4 regions of the Streptomyces sp. NPDC051909 genome follow, and region 4 is predicted to be linked to each of the others. Evidence: riboswitches for the same ligand, from Rfam matches in the RefSeq annotation. Region 4 holds a riboswitch; each other region holds the start of a gene.

Region 1 (3,177 bases), on a different contig from region 4:
GGGTGGCCCTGTTCCTTCAGCCAGGGCAGGACCTGGCGGAGGGCCGCGACGGTCTGGCTGCGGTCGCCGCCGCCGTCGTGGAAGAGGATGGTGGGGCCGTTGGACAGCTCGTTCTTCACGGTGCCGACGATGGCCGCGGTACCCGGGCGCTCGAAGTCCTTGGTGTCCACGTTCCAGCCGAGTGGGCGCATGCCCTCGGCCGCGGCGATCTTCCGGCTGTCGGGCGTGAACGCGCCGCCCGGCGCCCGGTAGTACTCGATCTTCGCGCCGCCGGCCGCCTCCTCGATCAACCGCTTCGCGTCGAGGATCTGCTGCCGCTGGTACGCGACCGGCTTCTTGTCCATGGTGGTGTCGTGGTCCATGGTGTGGTCGCAGAGCCGGTGCCCCTCGGCGACGACCCGCTTCACCAGCTCCGGGTGCTCCTTGGCACGCGGCCCGACCATGCAGAACGTGGCCTTGACGCCGTTCTCCTTGAGGATGTCGAGCATCTGGGGCGTCCAGTTCGGGTCGGGACCGTCGTCGATGGTGATGCTCACCGACTTCCCGCCCGCCTCGGTGGCGTGCGCGATGCTCACCGGGACCTTCGCCGGCTTGACCTGCTCCGGGCCCTTCCCGTCCTCGGTGGGCGGCACGCGCTGCTCCTGCCGCGCCCCGGCTCCTCCGCCGTCCCGCGCCTCCGCCTCCGTGTCCGTCAACACGGCGGCCCCCCAGGCGGCCAGGCTCAGCGCGACCGCCGACGCGACCGCGGCTATCTGCGGCGTGTACTTACTCTTCAGCCCCATGTGCTGCCCACTCCCCGTGACTCTCCCGACGGCTCCCGCAGGAGAGGACGGAGGAACGGCCGAGAAGGTTTCACCTGATCGCGTGAGGAATGTGGGCCAGGTGGCCGGGGGCGGGTCGACGTGCCCGCGGGTGCCGTGCGCGGCGCCCGCGGGCGACGGTCCGTCAGTAGGCGCCGAAGACGTTGTCGATGGAGCCGTAGCGGTCGGCGGCGTAGTTGCAGGCCGCGGTGATGTTGGCGACCGGGTCGTACGGGTCGAGCGAGGTGCCGGCCACGTGGTAGGCGCGGAAGGTGGGGTCGATCACCTGGAGGAGGCCCTTGGAGGGGGTGCCGGCGAGGGCGTTGGAGTCCCAGTTGTTGATGGCCCGCGGGTTGCCGGAGGACTCGCGCATGATGTTGCGGTAGATGCCGTCGAAGCTGCCGGGGATGCCTTCGCGGGCCATGATGTCGAGGGACTCGCGGATCCAGCCCTCGAGGTTGTCGGCGTACGTGTAGCCCGCGGACGTGGCGGAGCCGGTGGAGGTCGCGACGGCCTGGACCGCCTTCGACCGAACGGCCTTCGCGGGGGCCGAGGCGGCGGCCACGCTCGTGCCGGCCTTGGCCGCCTTGGGCGCCTTGGCCGCCTTGGCCGCGGCCTTCGCGGCGGTTCCGGCGACGGTGAGCTTCTGCCCCGGGTGGATCAGGCGCGGGTCGCCGCCGACGACGCGACGGTTGTCCTTGTAGAGCTTCTTCCAGCCGCCCTGGACCCCGTACCTGTGGGCGATCTTCGACAGCGAGTCACCGGCCACGACGGAATACCTCACCGGCGCCGCCTTCACGGCCGCCGGGGCTGTGAAGGGGGCCACTGAAGGCGCCGAAAGAGGCGTCTGCTTTGCCACTGCGACGGAGGGAGCGACGGCCGGGGTGGCCGCGCCGGCGGTGGTGGCGCCGGCCAGGGGCAGGGCGAGGGCGGCGCTGCCGGTGAGGCCGACGGCGGCGATGCCGCGGGCGAGCGGGGCGTTCTTCGGGCGGCGGTGCTTGCCGGATCCACGCATGGCGAGTTCCTCTCCTTCGCCTGCGAGGTGAGCTGTCGGGTTCGGGCAGGAGATGCCCGGCCGCGCTGCGCGCGGCTTCACCCCGAGCCGTCCCCGGAGACCGGGGCCGGCGGCGAACCTGGGTCCCCCGCTCCTGCCGGAAGTGTGGTGAGTGCGGTCGACCGGGCGGCGGCAGGATTCGGCGTTTCCGTCCGGTTTCGGGGCGACCGTATGCGAAGACAAATATCGAAAACAAGGAGGGAATTCATCACGCGAAATCGATCTGCGGGCAAATTCAAAAGGATCATCACGCCCGCTCCCACCCCTCACCCCAATCCTTTTCCGTCCGGCCGCTCCTGACGCCGCGACAGCATTCCGGAGGCCCTTCCGGAGACCGGTCCCAGGTGACCCACATCACCCCTGACCGATCGGCGCCGCCTGCCCACCTTTCCGGCTCGAATTACCCCCTTCATGAATCACCTCGGCATTTCGGCATTGCAATGGAATAGCCGGACATCGTCCGTTTTGATCCGGCACCGCCCGACGGCGGGCGGTGGCCCTTCGTCGGTCCGCCGACGGTCAGGGATCAGAACCGGCCACCCCTCCCCCGCCGGGCAACCCCGTCTCTCCCTCCCCCGTCCTCCGGGGGCAAGAGGGGCGCCCGGGGGATCGCAGGCGCCCGGAAGCGTGCTGGACGAGAACGATCGTGAGGTAGAGCGCTTTGATACGTGTCACACGCGGCATGACCACCGCCGTGACGCTCATGGCCCTGGCGGGTGTGTCGCCGGGGCTCGCGTACGCGCAACCGGACACCGCCTCGGCCGCCGTCACCGGATCCGCCGCGGCAGGGCTGCCCGAGGGGTGGCGGGTCGCCGGAAGCGGTGCGGGGCGGGAGTTGGTGTGGACGGCCGAGGAGGCCGTGCCGATGGGGGATGCCCGGGTCGAGTTCCGGGTCGACGGGAGACTGCTCGGGTACCCGGAGGCCGCGGCGGACGGGCGGTCGTTCCGGCTCGCCATCGGGGCTGAACGGGTGGACGGCGGGGCGCGGTTGAGCGTCACGGCGGGCGGACGGCGGCTCGATGCCGAGGCGCCGGCCCAGGCGCCCCGTCTGCGGCCGGCGGCTCCGGCAGATCCCGGGGCACGGCCTGAGGCGCCGCTGCCGGCGAATCCGGTGGATCCGGGGGTCCCCGGCCCGTACCGCACCGTGTCCGGCGAGTACGCGCTGAAGGACGTGCGGCTGCCCGGCTTCCCCGAGCCGGTCGAGATGCGCGCCGCCGTGACGGCGCCGGCGGGCGCGCCGGGGAGGCGGCCGGTGGCGCTGTTCCTGCACGGCCGGCACGGCACCTGCTACAAGCCGGGTGTGGAGGAGGGATCGGGCGAGTG
Region 2 (3,177 bases), on a different contig from region 4:
CGACCGCGTCGAGGGCGGCGAGCACCCGCCGACCGCGCTCGGTCTCCAGATGCCGGCCGGCACCGGCGGCGCGGACGCTGTCCACGGTGCTGCCCGCGCGGTACTTGCCGGTGAGGAATCCGGCCGCGAGGCCGTAGTACGGCACGGCCGCGAGGCCGCGCTGCTCGACGACGTCGCGGAGCGGGCCCTCGTAGGTGTCGCGGGAGACCAGGTTGTACTGCGGCTGGAGCGCCACGTAACGGGCGAGGCCCTCGGCCTCGGCGAAGTCGAGCGAGGCCCGCAGCCGCTCCGGGGAGATGTTGGAGGCGGCGACGGCGCGCACCTTGCCGTCCTTCACCAGCTGGTCCAGGGCGGTGACGATCTCCTCCACCGGCACGGACTCGTCGTCGAAGTGGGTGTAGTAGAGGTCGATGTGATCGGTGCCGAGCCGGCGCAGCGACTCCTCGGCGGCGGCCTTGATGTTGGTCGCGCCCAGGCCCTTGAAGCCCGGGTGGGCACCGACCTTGGTGGCGACGAGGATGTCGGAGCGGTTGCCGCGGGAGGCCATCCAGCGCCCGATCACCGTCTCGGACTCGCCGCCCTCGTTGCCCTCGGCCCAGGCCGAGTAGACGTCGGCGGTGTCGACGAAGTTGCCGCCGGCGGCGGCGTAGGCGTCGAGCACGGCGAAGGACTGCGCCTCGTCGGCGCTCCAGCCGAAGACGTTGCCGCCGAGGGCGAGCGGGAAGACGTGCAGGTCGGAGGTGCCGAGGCGGCGCAGAGAGCTCATATGGAGATCAACTCCGCGGGCCGCCACCGGTATTCCGCGCCGCTGTCCCTCAGAGAGACCGGCCCCCGGAGAGACCGGCCCTCAGACGGACAGGCCCTTGTCGCGCAGCCAGGCCGCCGGGTCGATGCCGTCGCCGGACGGGGTGTGCACCTCCAGGTGGAGGTGGGGGCCCGTGACGTTGCCGGTAGCGCCGACGCGGCCGATGGTCTCGCCGGTACCGACGGACTGGCCGACGCCGACGGTCATGGAGGAGAGGTGGCAGTACCAGATCTCGGTGCCGTCCTCGAGCTCCAGGACGATCCGGTAGCCGTAGGCGCCGGACCAGCCGGCCGACTTCACGGTGGCGCCGTGGACCGCCTTGACCGGGGTGCCGGTGGGGGCGGCGAAGTCCAGACCGGTGTGGTAGCCGGAGGACCACATGGAGCCGGCCTGGCCGTAGGTGGAGGTGATCGTGTACGAGGAGGTCGGCAGCGCGTAGCTGGCGGCGAGCTTGGCCAGGCGCTCGGCCTCGGCCTTCGCCGCGGCCTCCTCCTCGGCCTTCCGCTTCGCCTCGGCGGCCGCCTTCTCCGCCGCGTCGGCCTTGGCCTGGGCCTCCGCCGCCGCCTTCTCGGCCGCGAGCTTCTCCGCGGCCTCCTTCTCGGCGGCGTCGGCGGCGGCCTGCTGCTGCTCGGCCTGCTGGAGGATGCGGGCGCGGAGCGCCTCGCCGGCGTCGGCGGTCGCCGTCTGCGTCCCGGCCTCCTCGCCGCCGGCGCCCTGCGGGGCGGTCTCGCTGGTGGTGTAGGTCAGCGCGGTGAGCGGCTGGGTGGCGTTGCCCGCGGTGTCGGAGGTCTTGTCGTCGTCGGAGCCGATCAGCTCGCCGACGCCGGGCAGGTCCGAGGCGTCGGGCAGGTCGACGTCCGGGAGCGCTATCGAGACCGGGGGCTTCTGCTGCGCGGTGGCCAGGCCGCCGGCACCGACGGCGGCGATGACACCGACGCCGAGCACGGTGGAGGAACGCGCGAAGTTGGAGCGCTGCTTGACGACACGGTGGCGTCCGCCGGAGCGGTTCTGCGCCCGCAGGGAGTCCTCGGTGGGGTTCCACTCCTCCGTGCCCCCGTCCAGGGCGCCCACCTGGCCGGCGGCGTCGTAGGAGGCGAAGGGGGTTTGCGGAGCAGGGGTGTTGGACGCCACGGAGGCGCTCTCCTTTCCTTCCTTCTCGCCTACCGGGTTAGCTGACGGGTTCGGAGCAGGAAGGTCTCCTACGGGCCTGCCGCACGAGTGCGGTGGGGCCCGATTCACCCCAAGTGGTGGTTCCCCGGTTCCCTTGCGGAATTCGGCGCACGCGCACGGTGCCGTCTCTTGCGACGGCTGGGACGACCGCGCTGCGTTATCGAACGTTAATAGACGCGACCCTCCGATTCCAAGCTGTTCCTCTTGATCATTAGCTGGATTGGGAGGGAATCGCCCGAGTTGAACGCCCTTCAGAAACACAGCCGTTCGCACGAGGAATCTGACGCCACGTCAATTGTTATCGGAGGGAGACCCTTCGGCTACACCCCGTCATCACCCCGTCATCACCCTGCCGTCGCCCCGCATCACCCTGCCGTCGCCCCGCATCACCCGTCGTCGCCCCGCATCACCCGTCGTCGCCCGGCACCACCGGCATCGTCCGGCGCCGTTCCGGCTGGCCCGCCGCCGGGCGGCTCACCGCGAGCAGCGCCATGTCGTCCGTCGTGTCCCCGCCCGTGTGCCGCCGCACGTCCGCCACCAGCGCGTCGAGCAGTTCCTCCGGCCCGGGGAAGATCCGCCCCGCGAGCCGCTCCTTCGGGTCGTAGAACGCGCCCGCCGCGTCCCGCGCCTCCGACAGACCGTCCGTGTAGAAGAGCAGCGTCGCGCCCGGCGGGTACGGGGTCACGTCCACCCGGTCCGGCCAGACCGCCAACTCCCCCATGCCCAGCGGCAGTGCGGCCTCGCTCGGCAGCAACGGCTCGACGCCGCCGTCCACGTGCAGCAGCAGCGGCTCCGGATGCCCGCGGTTCACCACCCGTACGACCCGGTCACCGCCCGGGATCTCGGCCAGCACCGCCGTCGTGAACCCCTCGAAGGCATCGAGCCCGGTCCGCCGCGTGCCCTCCCGGGCCAGCGCCCGTTCGAGCCGCTCCGCCACCCCCTCCAGGGTCGCCTCGTGCTCGGCCGCCTCCCGGAAGGCGCCGATGACCACCGCCACCGCCTCGACCGCGTCGAGCCCCTTGCCCCGTACGTCGCCGACCACCAGACGTACCCCGAAGGGCGTGTCCTGGACCGCGAACAGATCGCCGCCGATGAACGCGTCCGCCTGCGCCGCCTCGTACCGCGCCGCGATCTGCAGCCCGCCGATCCGCTCGGCCGGCGCCGGCAGCACGGCCTTCTGCGCCGTCTCGGCGATCACCCGG
Region 3 (3,177 bases), on a different contig from region 4:
TACGGGCACGGCATCCACTACTGCCTGGGCGCCCCGCTGGCGCGCCTCGAAGGGCAGACGGCGCTGGCGACGCTCCTGACTCGCCTGCCGGACCTGCGACTTGGGGCCGATCCGGCGGAACTCCGGTGGCGCGGTGGGCTCATCATGCGTGGCCTGCGCACGCTTCCGGTGGAGTTCAGTGCTTCCCACAAAGCCACGCGTAACTGACGGACCATCAATACTGTGATCTTCGCGTGATCTGCCCTGCATCGACTTGTGACGTGCGTTCGAATGCCGCTACGTTCACCCGCAGTCTCAGCAGTCACGCGAAAGGCACTCCGCATGCGCTCCGGGAACGGACGACACCGCAGACCCCGCCAGGCCCCCGCACTCGTCGTCGCGGCAGGAGTCACCGGCTCGGCCATGGCGCTGCCGCTGCTCGCCACCGGCTCCGCCTCCGCCGCCGACGCCCAGACCTGGGACCGGGTGGCCGAGTGCGAGTCGGGCGGCGCGTGGAGCGCCAACTTCGGCAACGGGCTCTACGGCGGCCTGCAGTTCACCCAGGAGAGCTGGGAGCGGCACGGCGGCCTGGCCTACGCGCCGAGCGCGGACCTGGCGAGCCGGGCCCAGCAGATCGCCGTCGCGGAGAAGGCGTTCATGGCCGGTGACGACCAGTGGGCCACCTGCGCGCCGATCGCCGGCCTGAAGAAGGACGGCAAGACGCCGGCCGTCGACCCGGGTCCGGGTGTCACGCCCGAGGAGTCCACCGGCCCGGCGCCGGAGTCCAACCGCACCGACGGCCTGCCCGCCACGGGCTCCGGCAAGGCCGGCACCGGCACCACCGCCGGCCCCTCGGCCGGGACGGCCACTCCGGCGACCCCCGCCACCCCCTCCACCGGCACGCCGGCCGCCCCCGGGTCCACGACCGCGCCCGCCACCCCGGCGACCCCCGCCGCGCCCGCGACCCCCGGCAGCTCCGTAACGCCCGGTATGCCCGGAACGCCGGATGGATCCCTTCTGCCGGGCACGCCCGGAACGCCTGGAACACCCGGAACGCCTGGCGCCTCGGATGCGGCCACGCCCGGCACCGGCAAGCACCGGGGTGACGCCGCGGCAGATGACACGGGCGTAACGGACGGCACTGTCGATTCCGGACGCCATGCCGCGCCCGCTGACGGTGCGCAGGGTGACGCGACCAGTGATCCCGGGGCGGGCGATTCGGGCACCTCGGACAAGGCGGGCGAATACACCGTCAAGCCGGGTGACAGCTTGTCGGGCATTGCGCGGGACAACGGTCTCCACGGCGGCTGGTCCGCCCTCTATGACGCCAACAAGGAGACGGTCGGCTCCGACCCCGACCTCATCCTCCCTGGTCAGAGCCTTGAGCTGGGGCTCGGACTCGGCAGCGCCCAGGAGTAGTTCGCGGCTGAATGTCCGGTTCTGTCCAAGTGAGACATGGGTCTCTCTTGCCGAACTGGCGTGTCACGTCCGCAAACTTTGCTCGCCGCACTCCCCACCTGCGCAAACGGGGCCTGACGGAATGCAAGTAGGGGCGATTTTTCCGGGTTGATGGTCTTTGAACTTCTCCCGGGTCTATGTCTACGGTCGTCACCGCTCGCCACCGCGGGCCCCGTCGCCGGTACGCCGAATCCTGCCGCCGACCGATGGGAACAGTCGTCGCGCAAGCGCCGAAGGCAGGAGCGGGGGACCCAAGGTAAGTGCCGGCCCCGGCCGTTGAGACAGACGGCCGACGATCGGCTTGGGGTGAAGCCGCGTGCTAGGACACGCGGCCGGGCAACTCACTCGCCCGAACCCGACAGCTCACCTCGTAGGCGTCGGTGAGGAGAACTTCCATGCTGCTTTCCGGCAAGGGCAAACACCGTCGTGCCTCCAAGGCCACCCGCGCCGTCGCGCTCGTCGGCGTGGCCGGCGTCGCCGTCGCCGCCCCGCTGATGACCGCGGGCTCCGCCTCGGCCGCCACCAGCTCCGAGTGGGACGCCGTCGCCCAGTGCGAGTCCGGCGGCAACTGGGCCATCAACACCGGCAACGGTTTCTACGGTGGCCTGCAGTTCACCAACTCCACCTGGGCCGCGTTCGGTGGCACCGCCTACGCCGCGCGTGCCGACCTCGCGTCGAAGTCCCAGCAGATCGCCGTCGCCGAGAAGGTCCTCGCGGGCCAGGGCAAGGGCGCGTGGCCGAGCTGTGGCGTGGGCCTCTCCAGCGCCTCGTACGACGGCGGCTCCGCCGAGGCCGCGGCCCCGGCCCCGGCCCCGAAGCGCACCGCCGAGCAGCCGACCACCCGCAGCGAGCAGCGCACCGCGCCGAAGCCCGCGGCCAAGCCGGCTCCGAAGCAGACCGTCACCACCCCGACCGGCAAGAAGGTCGAGAAGGGCGACGGCGAGTACAAGGTCGTCTCCGGCGACACCCTCAGCAAGATCGCCCAGGCGCACCACGTCAAGGGCGGCTGGGCGAAGCTCTTCGAGCTGAACAAGGACATCGTCCAGGACGCCGACCTGATCTACCCGGGTCAGCAGCTCCACCTGAAGTAAGGAAGGACGGGGACGGTCCGGCGGTCGTCCCCTTCCCCCGCCCTCCCCGCGGTGACCGAGAGGCCGGCCCGGAGCATCCCGCTCCGGGCCGGTTTCGTACTCGTAGGTAACCGGGGTCTTTCGTCCCTCTATGCATGCCCTCGGGTCCTTTTTCGTCCCAGGGGGCGGGCGCCCGGCTGGCCGGAGGCCCCGAGCCGGTTAGGCTCTTGTCGCAAGGCGAACGAGACCTTGCCGCATGCGTCACAACCAGCGTCACATCCCAGAAGGAGATGCTCGTGCCGTCCATCGACGTCGTCGTAGCCCGGGAAATCCTGGACTCCCGAGGCAACCCCACGGTCGAGGTCGAGGTCGGCCTCGACGACGGCAGCACCGGCCGTGCTGCCGTTCCCTCCGGTGCCTCCACCGGTGCGTTCGAGGCCATTGAGCTCCGCGACGGGGACCCCAACCGCTACCTCGGCAAGGGCGTCGAGAAGGCCGTCCTCGCCGTCATCGAGCAGATCGGCCCGGAGCTCGTCGGCTACGACGCCACCGAGCAGCGGCTGATCGACCAGGCGATGTTCGACCTGGACGCGACCGAGAACAAGGGCTCGCTCGGCGCCAACGCCATCCTCGGTGTCTCCCTCGCCGTGGCGCACGCCGCCTCCGAGGC
Region 4 (3,177 bases):
CTCCCTGGAGGTCCCGGTCTCCCGGCTGCCCAAGGCGCTCGGCCTGCTCTCCGAGGCCCTGATCGCCCCGGCGTTCGTCGAGACCGAGGTCGAGCGCCTGGTGCGCAACCGCCTCGACGAGATCCCGCACGAGACGGCCAACCCGGCCCGCCGCGCCGCCAAGCAGCTCTCCAAGGAGCTGTTCCCGGCCGCCTCGCGCATGTCCCGGCCGCGCCAGGGCACCGAGGAGACCGTCGCAGCGATCGACGCCGCCGCCGTCCGCGCCTTCTACGACGCGCACGTCCGCCCGGCCGCCGCCACCGCCGTCGTGGTCGGCGACCTCACCGGCGTCGACCTGGACCAGGTGCTCGCCGACACCCTGGGCACCTGGAGCGGCAAGCCCGCCGCCCCGCGCCCGATGCCGCCGGTCACCGCCGACGACACCGGACGGGTCGTCATCGTGGACCGGCCGGGCGCCGTCCAGACGCAGCTGCTCATCGGCCGCGTCGGCGCCGACCGCCACGACAGCGTCTGGGCGGCGCAGGTGCTCGGCACGTACTGCCTCGGCGGCACCCTCACCTCCCGCCTGGACCGTGTCCTGCGCGAGGAGAAGGGATACACCTACGGCGTACGGGCGTTCGGCCAGGTGCTGCGTTCCGACGGCGAGGGCAACGGCGCTTCGCTGCTCGCCATCAGCGGCTCGGTCGACACCCCCAACACCGGCCCGGCGCTCGACGACCTGTGGAAGGTGCTGCGCACCCTCGCCGCCGAGGGGCTGAACGACGCGGAGCGTGACGTCGCCGTGCAGAACCTGGTGGGCGTGGCCCCGCTGAAGTACGAGACGGCCGCCTCCGTCGCAGGGACGCTCGCCGACCAGGTCGAGCAGCACCTCCCGGACGACTACCAGGCGCACCTGTACGCGCGGCTGGCCGCCACCGGCACCGTGGAGGCGACCGCCGCGGTGGTCAACGCCTTCCCCGTGGACCGGCTGGTGACCGTGCTCGTCGGCGACGCGGCGCAGATCGCGGAGCCGGTGCGGGCGCTCGGCATCGGTGAAGTGAGCGTCGTCACCGGCTGATCGAGCTGCTGTCACCCGCTGTCTGAGACACCGTCACGAGACCCCGGCGACCTGGTTCGTCGGGGTCCTCCCATTTGTCCGTATTGCAGATGAGTGGGAGTGAATGCCCTGTGGCATGTCTTACAAAAACCCGTGTCCGTTTGGTTATTGAAAGGTGATCGGCCTAGCGTCGACGCGGCTGTCCGGCCACTGCTCGACGCCGCATCCGCGGCAACGGACAGTCATCGCCGAGTCCCCGCAAGGCGCGAGCCTGGGGAGCCGGGGACCCACACGCAGTCCCTGGGGTGAATCGGACGCCTTCGCTCCGCGCGGAGGGGCCCGTAGGAGACCTTCCTGCTCCGAACCCGTCAGCTAACCCGGTAGGCGAGAGGGAAGGAAAGGATCAGCCACTACATGGCGTTCACCCGTGCCACCGGGAAGCACCGTGCCCCGAGCCGGCTGGCGCGCCGCAGCGCCGGCATCGCCGGCGTCGCGACGCTCGCCACCACCGGTGTCATCGGCACCCTGGCCTCCCCGGCGCTCGCCGCCGACACGGAAGGCGCCTCCCCGGAGGACACCGGCCTCACCCAGGTCATCGTCGACGAGTCCCTCTCCGAGCGGGTCGACGCCCAGGCCGCCGCCCAGGAGAAGGCCGCCGCCGAGGAGGCCGCCCGCATCCAGGCCGCCGCCGAGGCCAAGCGCAAGGCCGAGGCCCGCGCCAAGGAGATCCGCGAGGCCAAGGAGCGCGCCGCCCGCGAGGCCGAGCGCAAGCGCCTCGCCTCCTTCCAGCTCCCCGTGGCCGGCTCGTACGTGAGCACCGGCTACAAGGCCGGCGGCTCGCTCTGGTCCTCCGGCAGCCACTCCGGCATCGACTTCCACGCCGCCTACGGCACCAAGGTCGTCTCCGTCGGCTCCGGCACCGTCGTCGAGGCCGGCTGGGGCGGCGCGTACGGCAACAACATCGTGATCCGGATGAACGACGGCACGTACACCCAGTACGGCCACCTCTCCGCCATCACCGTCTCCGTCGGCCAGAAGGTCACCCCCGGCGAGCGGATCGGCATCTCCGGCTCCTCCGGCAACTCCACCGGCCCGCACCTCCACTTCGAGGCGCGCACCACCGCGGAGTACGGCTCCGACATCAACCCGATCAGCTACCTCCGCGCCCGCGGCGTGAACGTCTGACGGTCCGGAGCGGCCCGCGCGGCCCGCTCCGGTGAAAGGCCCCGGTCTCGAAACGAGCCGGGGCTTTTTTGCGTCCTTTTCCACCGGGCGCCGTCGGAAATTCCGGCGTCCTGCAATAGAGTCGCCGGACAGGCGGCGCTCGACGGGGTCTCGGGCGGCGGAAAACGGAGGTCGGAGATGCGCATTCCCGCGCAATCGGTATGCACGGCGATCCGGGACGACATCGTCTCCGGGGTGTACGCGCGGGGCGCCCGGCTGACGGAGGAACAGCTGGCCCGCCGCTACGGCGTCTCCCGCGTCCCGGTCCGCGAGGCGCTGCGCACTCTGGAGTCCGAGGGCTTCGTGGTGACCCGTCGGCACGCCGGCGCCCATGTCGCCGAGCCCGGCGAGCAGGAGGCCGCCGACCTGCTCGACATGCGCTCCCTGCTCGAACCGCTGGGCGCCGCCCGGGCCGCGCAGCGGCGCACCGAGGCCCACCTCAAGGTGCTGCGCGGCCTGGTCAGGCTCGGTCAGGAGCGGGCCAGGGGCGGGCGCGGCGAGGATCTGGCCGCGCTCGACGGCTGGTTCCACGAGACGCTGGCCCAGGCCTCGGACAGCCCGCCGCTCACCGCGCTGCTCACCCAGCTGCGGCACAAGATCGCCTGGATGTACGCGGTCGAGCCGGCCGAGCGGCCCGCCGAGGTCTGGGCCGAGCACGGCGCGATCGTGGACGCGGTGGCCCGCCGGGACGCCGAACGGGCCCGGGCGCTCACCGCGCTGCATGTGGAGCGGGCCCTGTCGCGGCACCGCCCGAAACACGGCGACCGGGCGCGGGTGAGGATTTCGCAACATGCCGTACACAGTGCGGGACCGCGGAATTAACACGGGCACCGTATACAAAGAGTCTGGAATTCCAGGGTCTTTTTCGTGCTGCCCGAACGCGATTCATTCACGCGTGCGCCGGGTGGTGAAATCCC

What was found. A riboswitch is a leader RNA that binds a small molecule or an ion and turns the genes downstream of it on or off. The one in region 4 is predicted to bind cyclic di-AMP.
Positions count from the first base shown of each region.
Region 1: another riboswitch for cyclic di-AMP. It lies ahead of AB0M18_RS15760 (LysM peptidoglycan-binding domain-containing protein); the one in region 4 lies ahead of AB0M18_RS29565 (M23 family metallopeptidase).
Region 2: another riboswitch for cyclic di-AMP. It lies ahead of AB0M18_RS27310 (M23 family metallopeptidase); the one in region 4 lies ahead of AB0M18_RS29565 (M23 family metallopeptidase).
Region 3: another riboswitch for cyclic di-AMP. It lies ahead of AB0M18_RS31605 (transglycosylase family protein); the one in region 4 lies ahead of AB0M18_RS29565 (M23 family metallopeptidase).

Region 1 is NZ_JBFAYA010000008.1:247,020-250,196, reverse strand. It holds gene AB0M18_RS15765 (polysaccharide deacetylase family protein) at 1-782, opposite strand, end outside; gene AB0M18_RS15760 (LysM peptidoglycan-binding domain-containing protein) at 946-1,815, opposite strand; cyclic di-AMP (ydaO/yuaA leader) riboswitch at 1,820-1,975, opposite strand; gene AB0M18_RS15755 (hypothetical protein) at 2,537-3,177, shown strand, end outside.
Region 2 is NZ_JBFAYA010000019.1:99,389-102,565, reverse strand. It holds gene AB0M18_RS27315 (aldo/keto reductase) at 1-766, opposite strand, end outside; gene AB0M18_RS27310 (M23 family metallopeptidase) at 848-1,936, opposite strand; cyclic di-AMP (ydaO/yuaA leader) riboswitch at 1,948-2,094, opposite strand; gene AB0M18_RS27305 (PP2C family protein-serine/threonine phosphatase) at 2,382-3,177, opposite strand, start outside.
Region 3 is NZ_JBFAYA010000029.1:58,120-61,296, reverse strand. It holds gene AB0M18_RS31615 (cytochrome P450) at 1-207, shown strand, start outside; gene AB0M18_RS31610 (transglycosylase family protein) at 322-1,398, shown strand; cyclic di-AMP (ydaO/yuaA leader) riboswitch at 1,656-1,829, shown strand; gene AB0M18_RS31605 (transglycosylase family protein) at 1,833-2,528, shown strand; gene eno (phosphopyruvate hydratase) at 2,798-3,177, shown strand, end outside.
Region 4 is NZ_JBFAYA010000024.1:24,092-27,268, reverse strand. It holds gene AB0M18_RS29570 (pitrilysin family protein) at 1-1,057, shown strand, start outside; cyclic di-AMP (ydaO/yuaA leader) riboswitch at 1,273-1,438, shown strand; gene AB0M18_RS29565 (M23 family metallopeptidase) at 1,451-2,221, shown strand; gene AB0M18_RS29560 (GntR family transcriptional regulator) at 2,399-3,082, shown strand.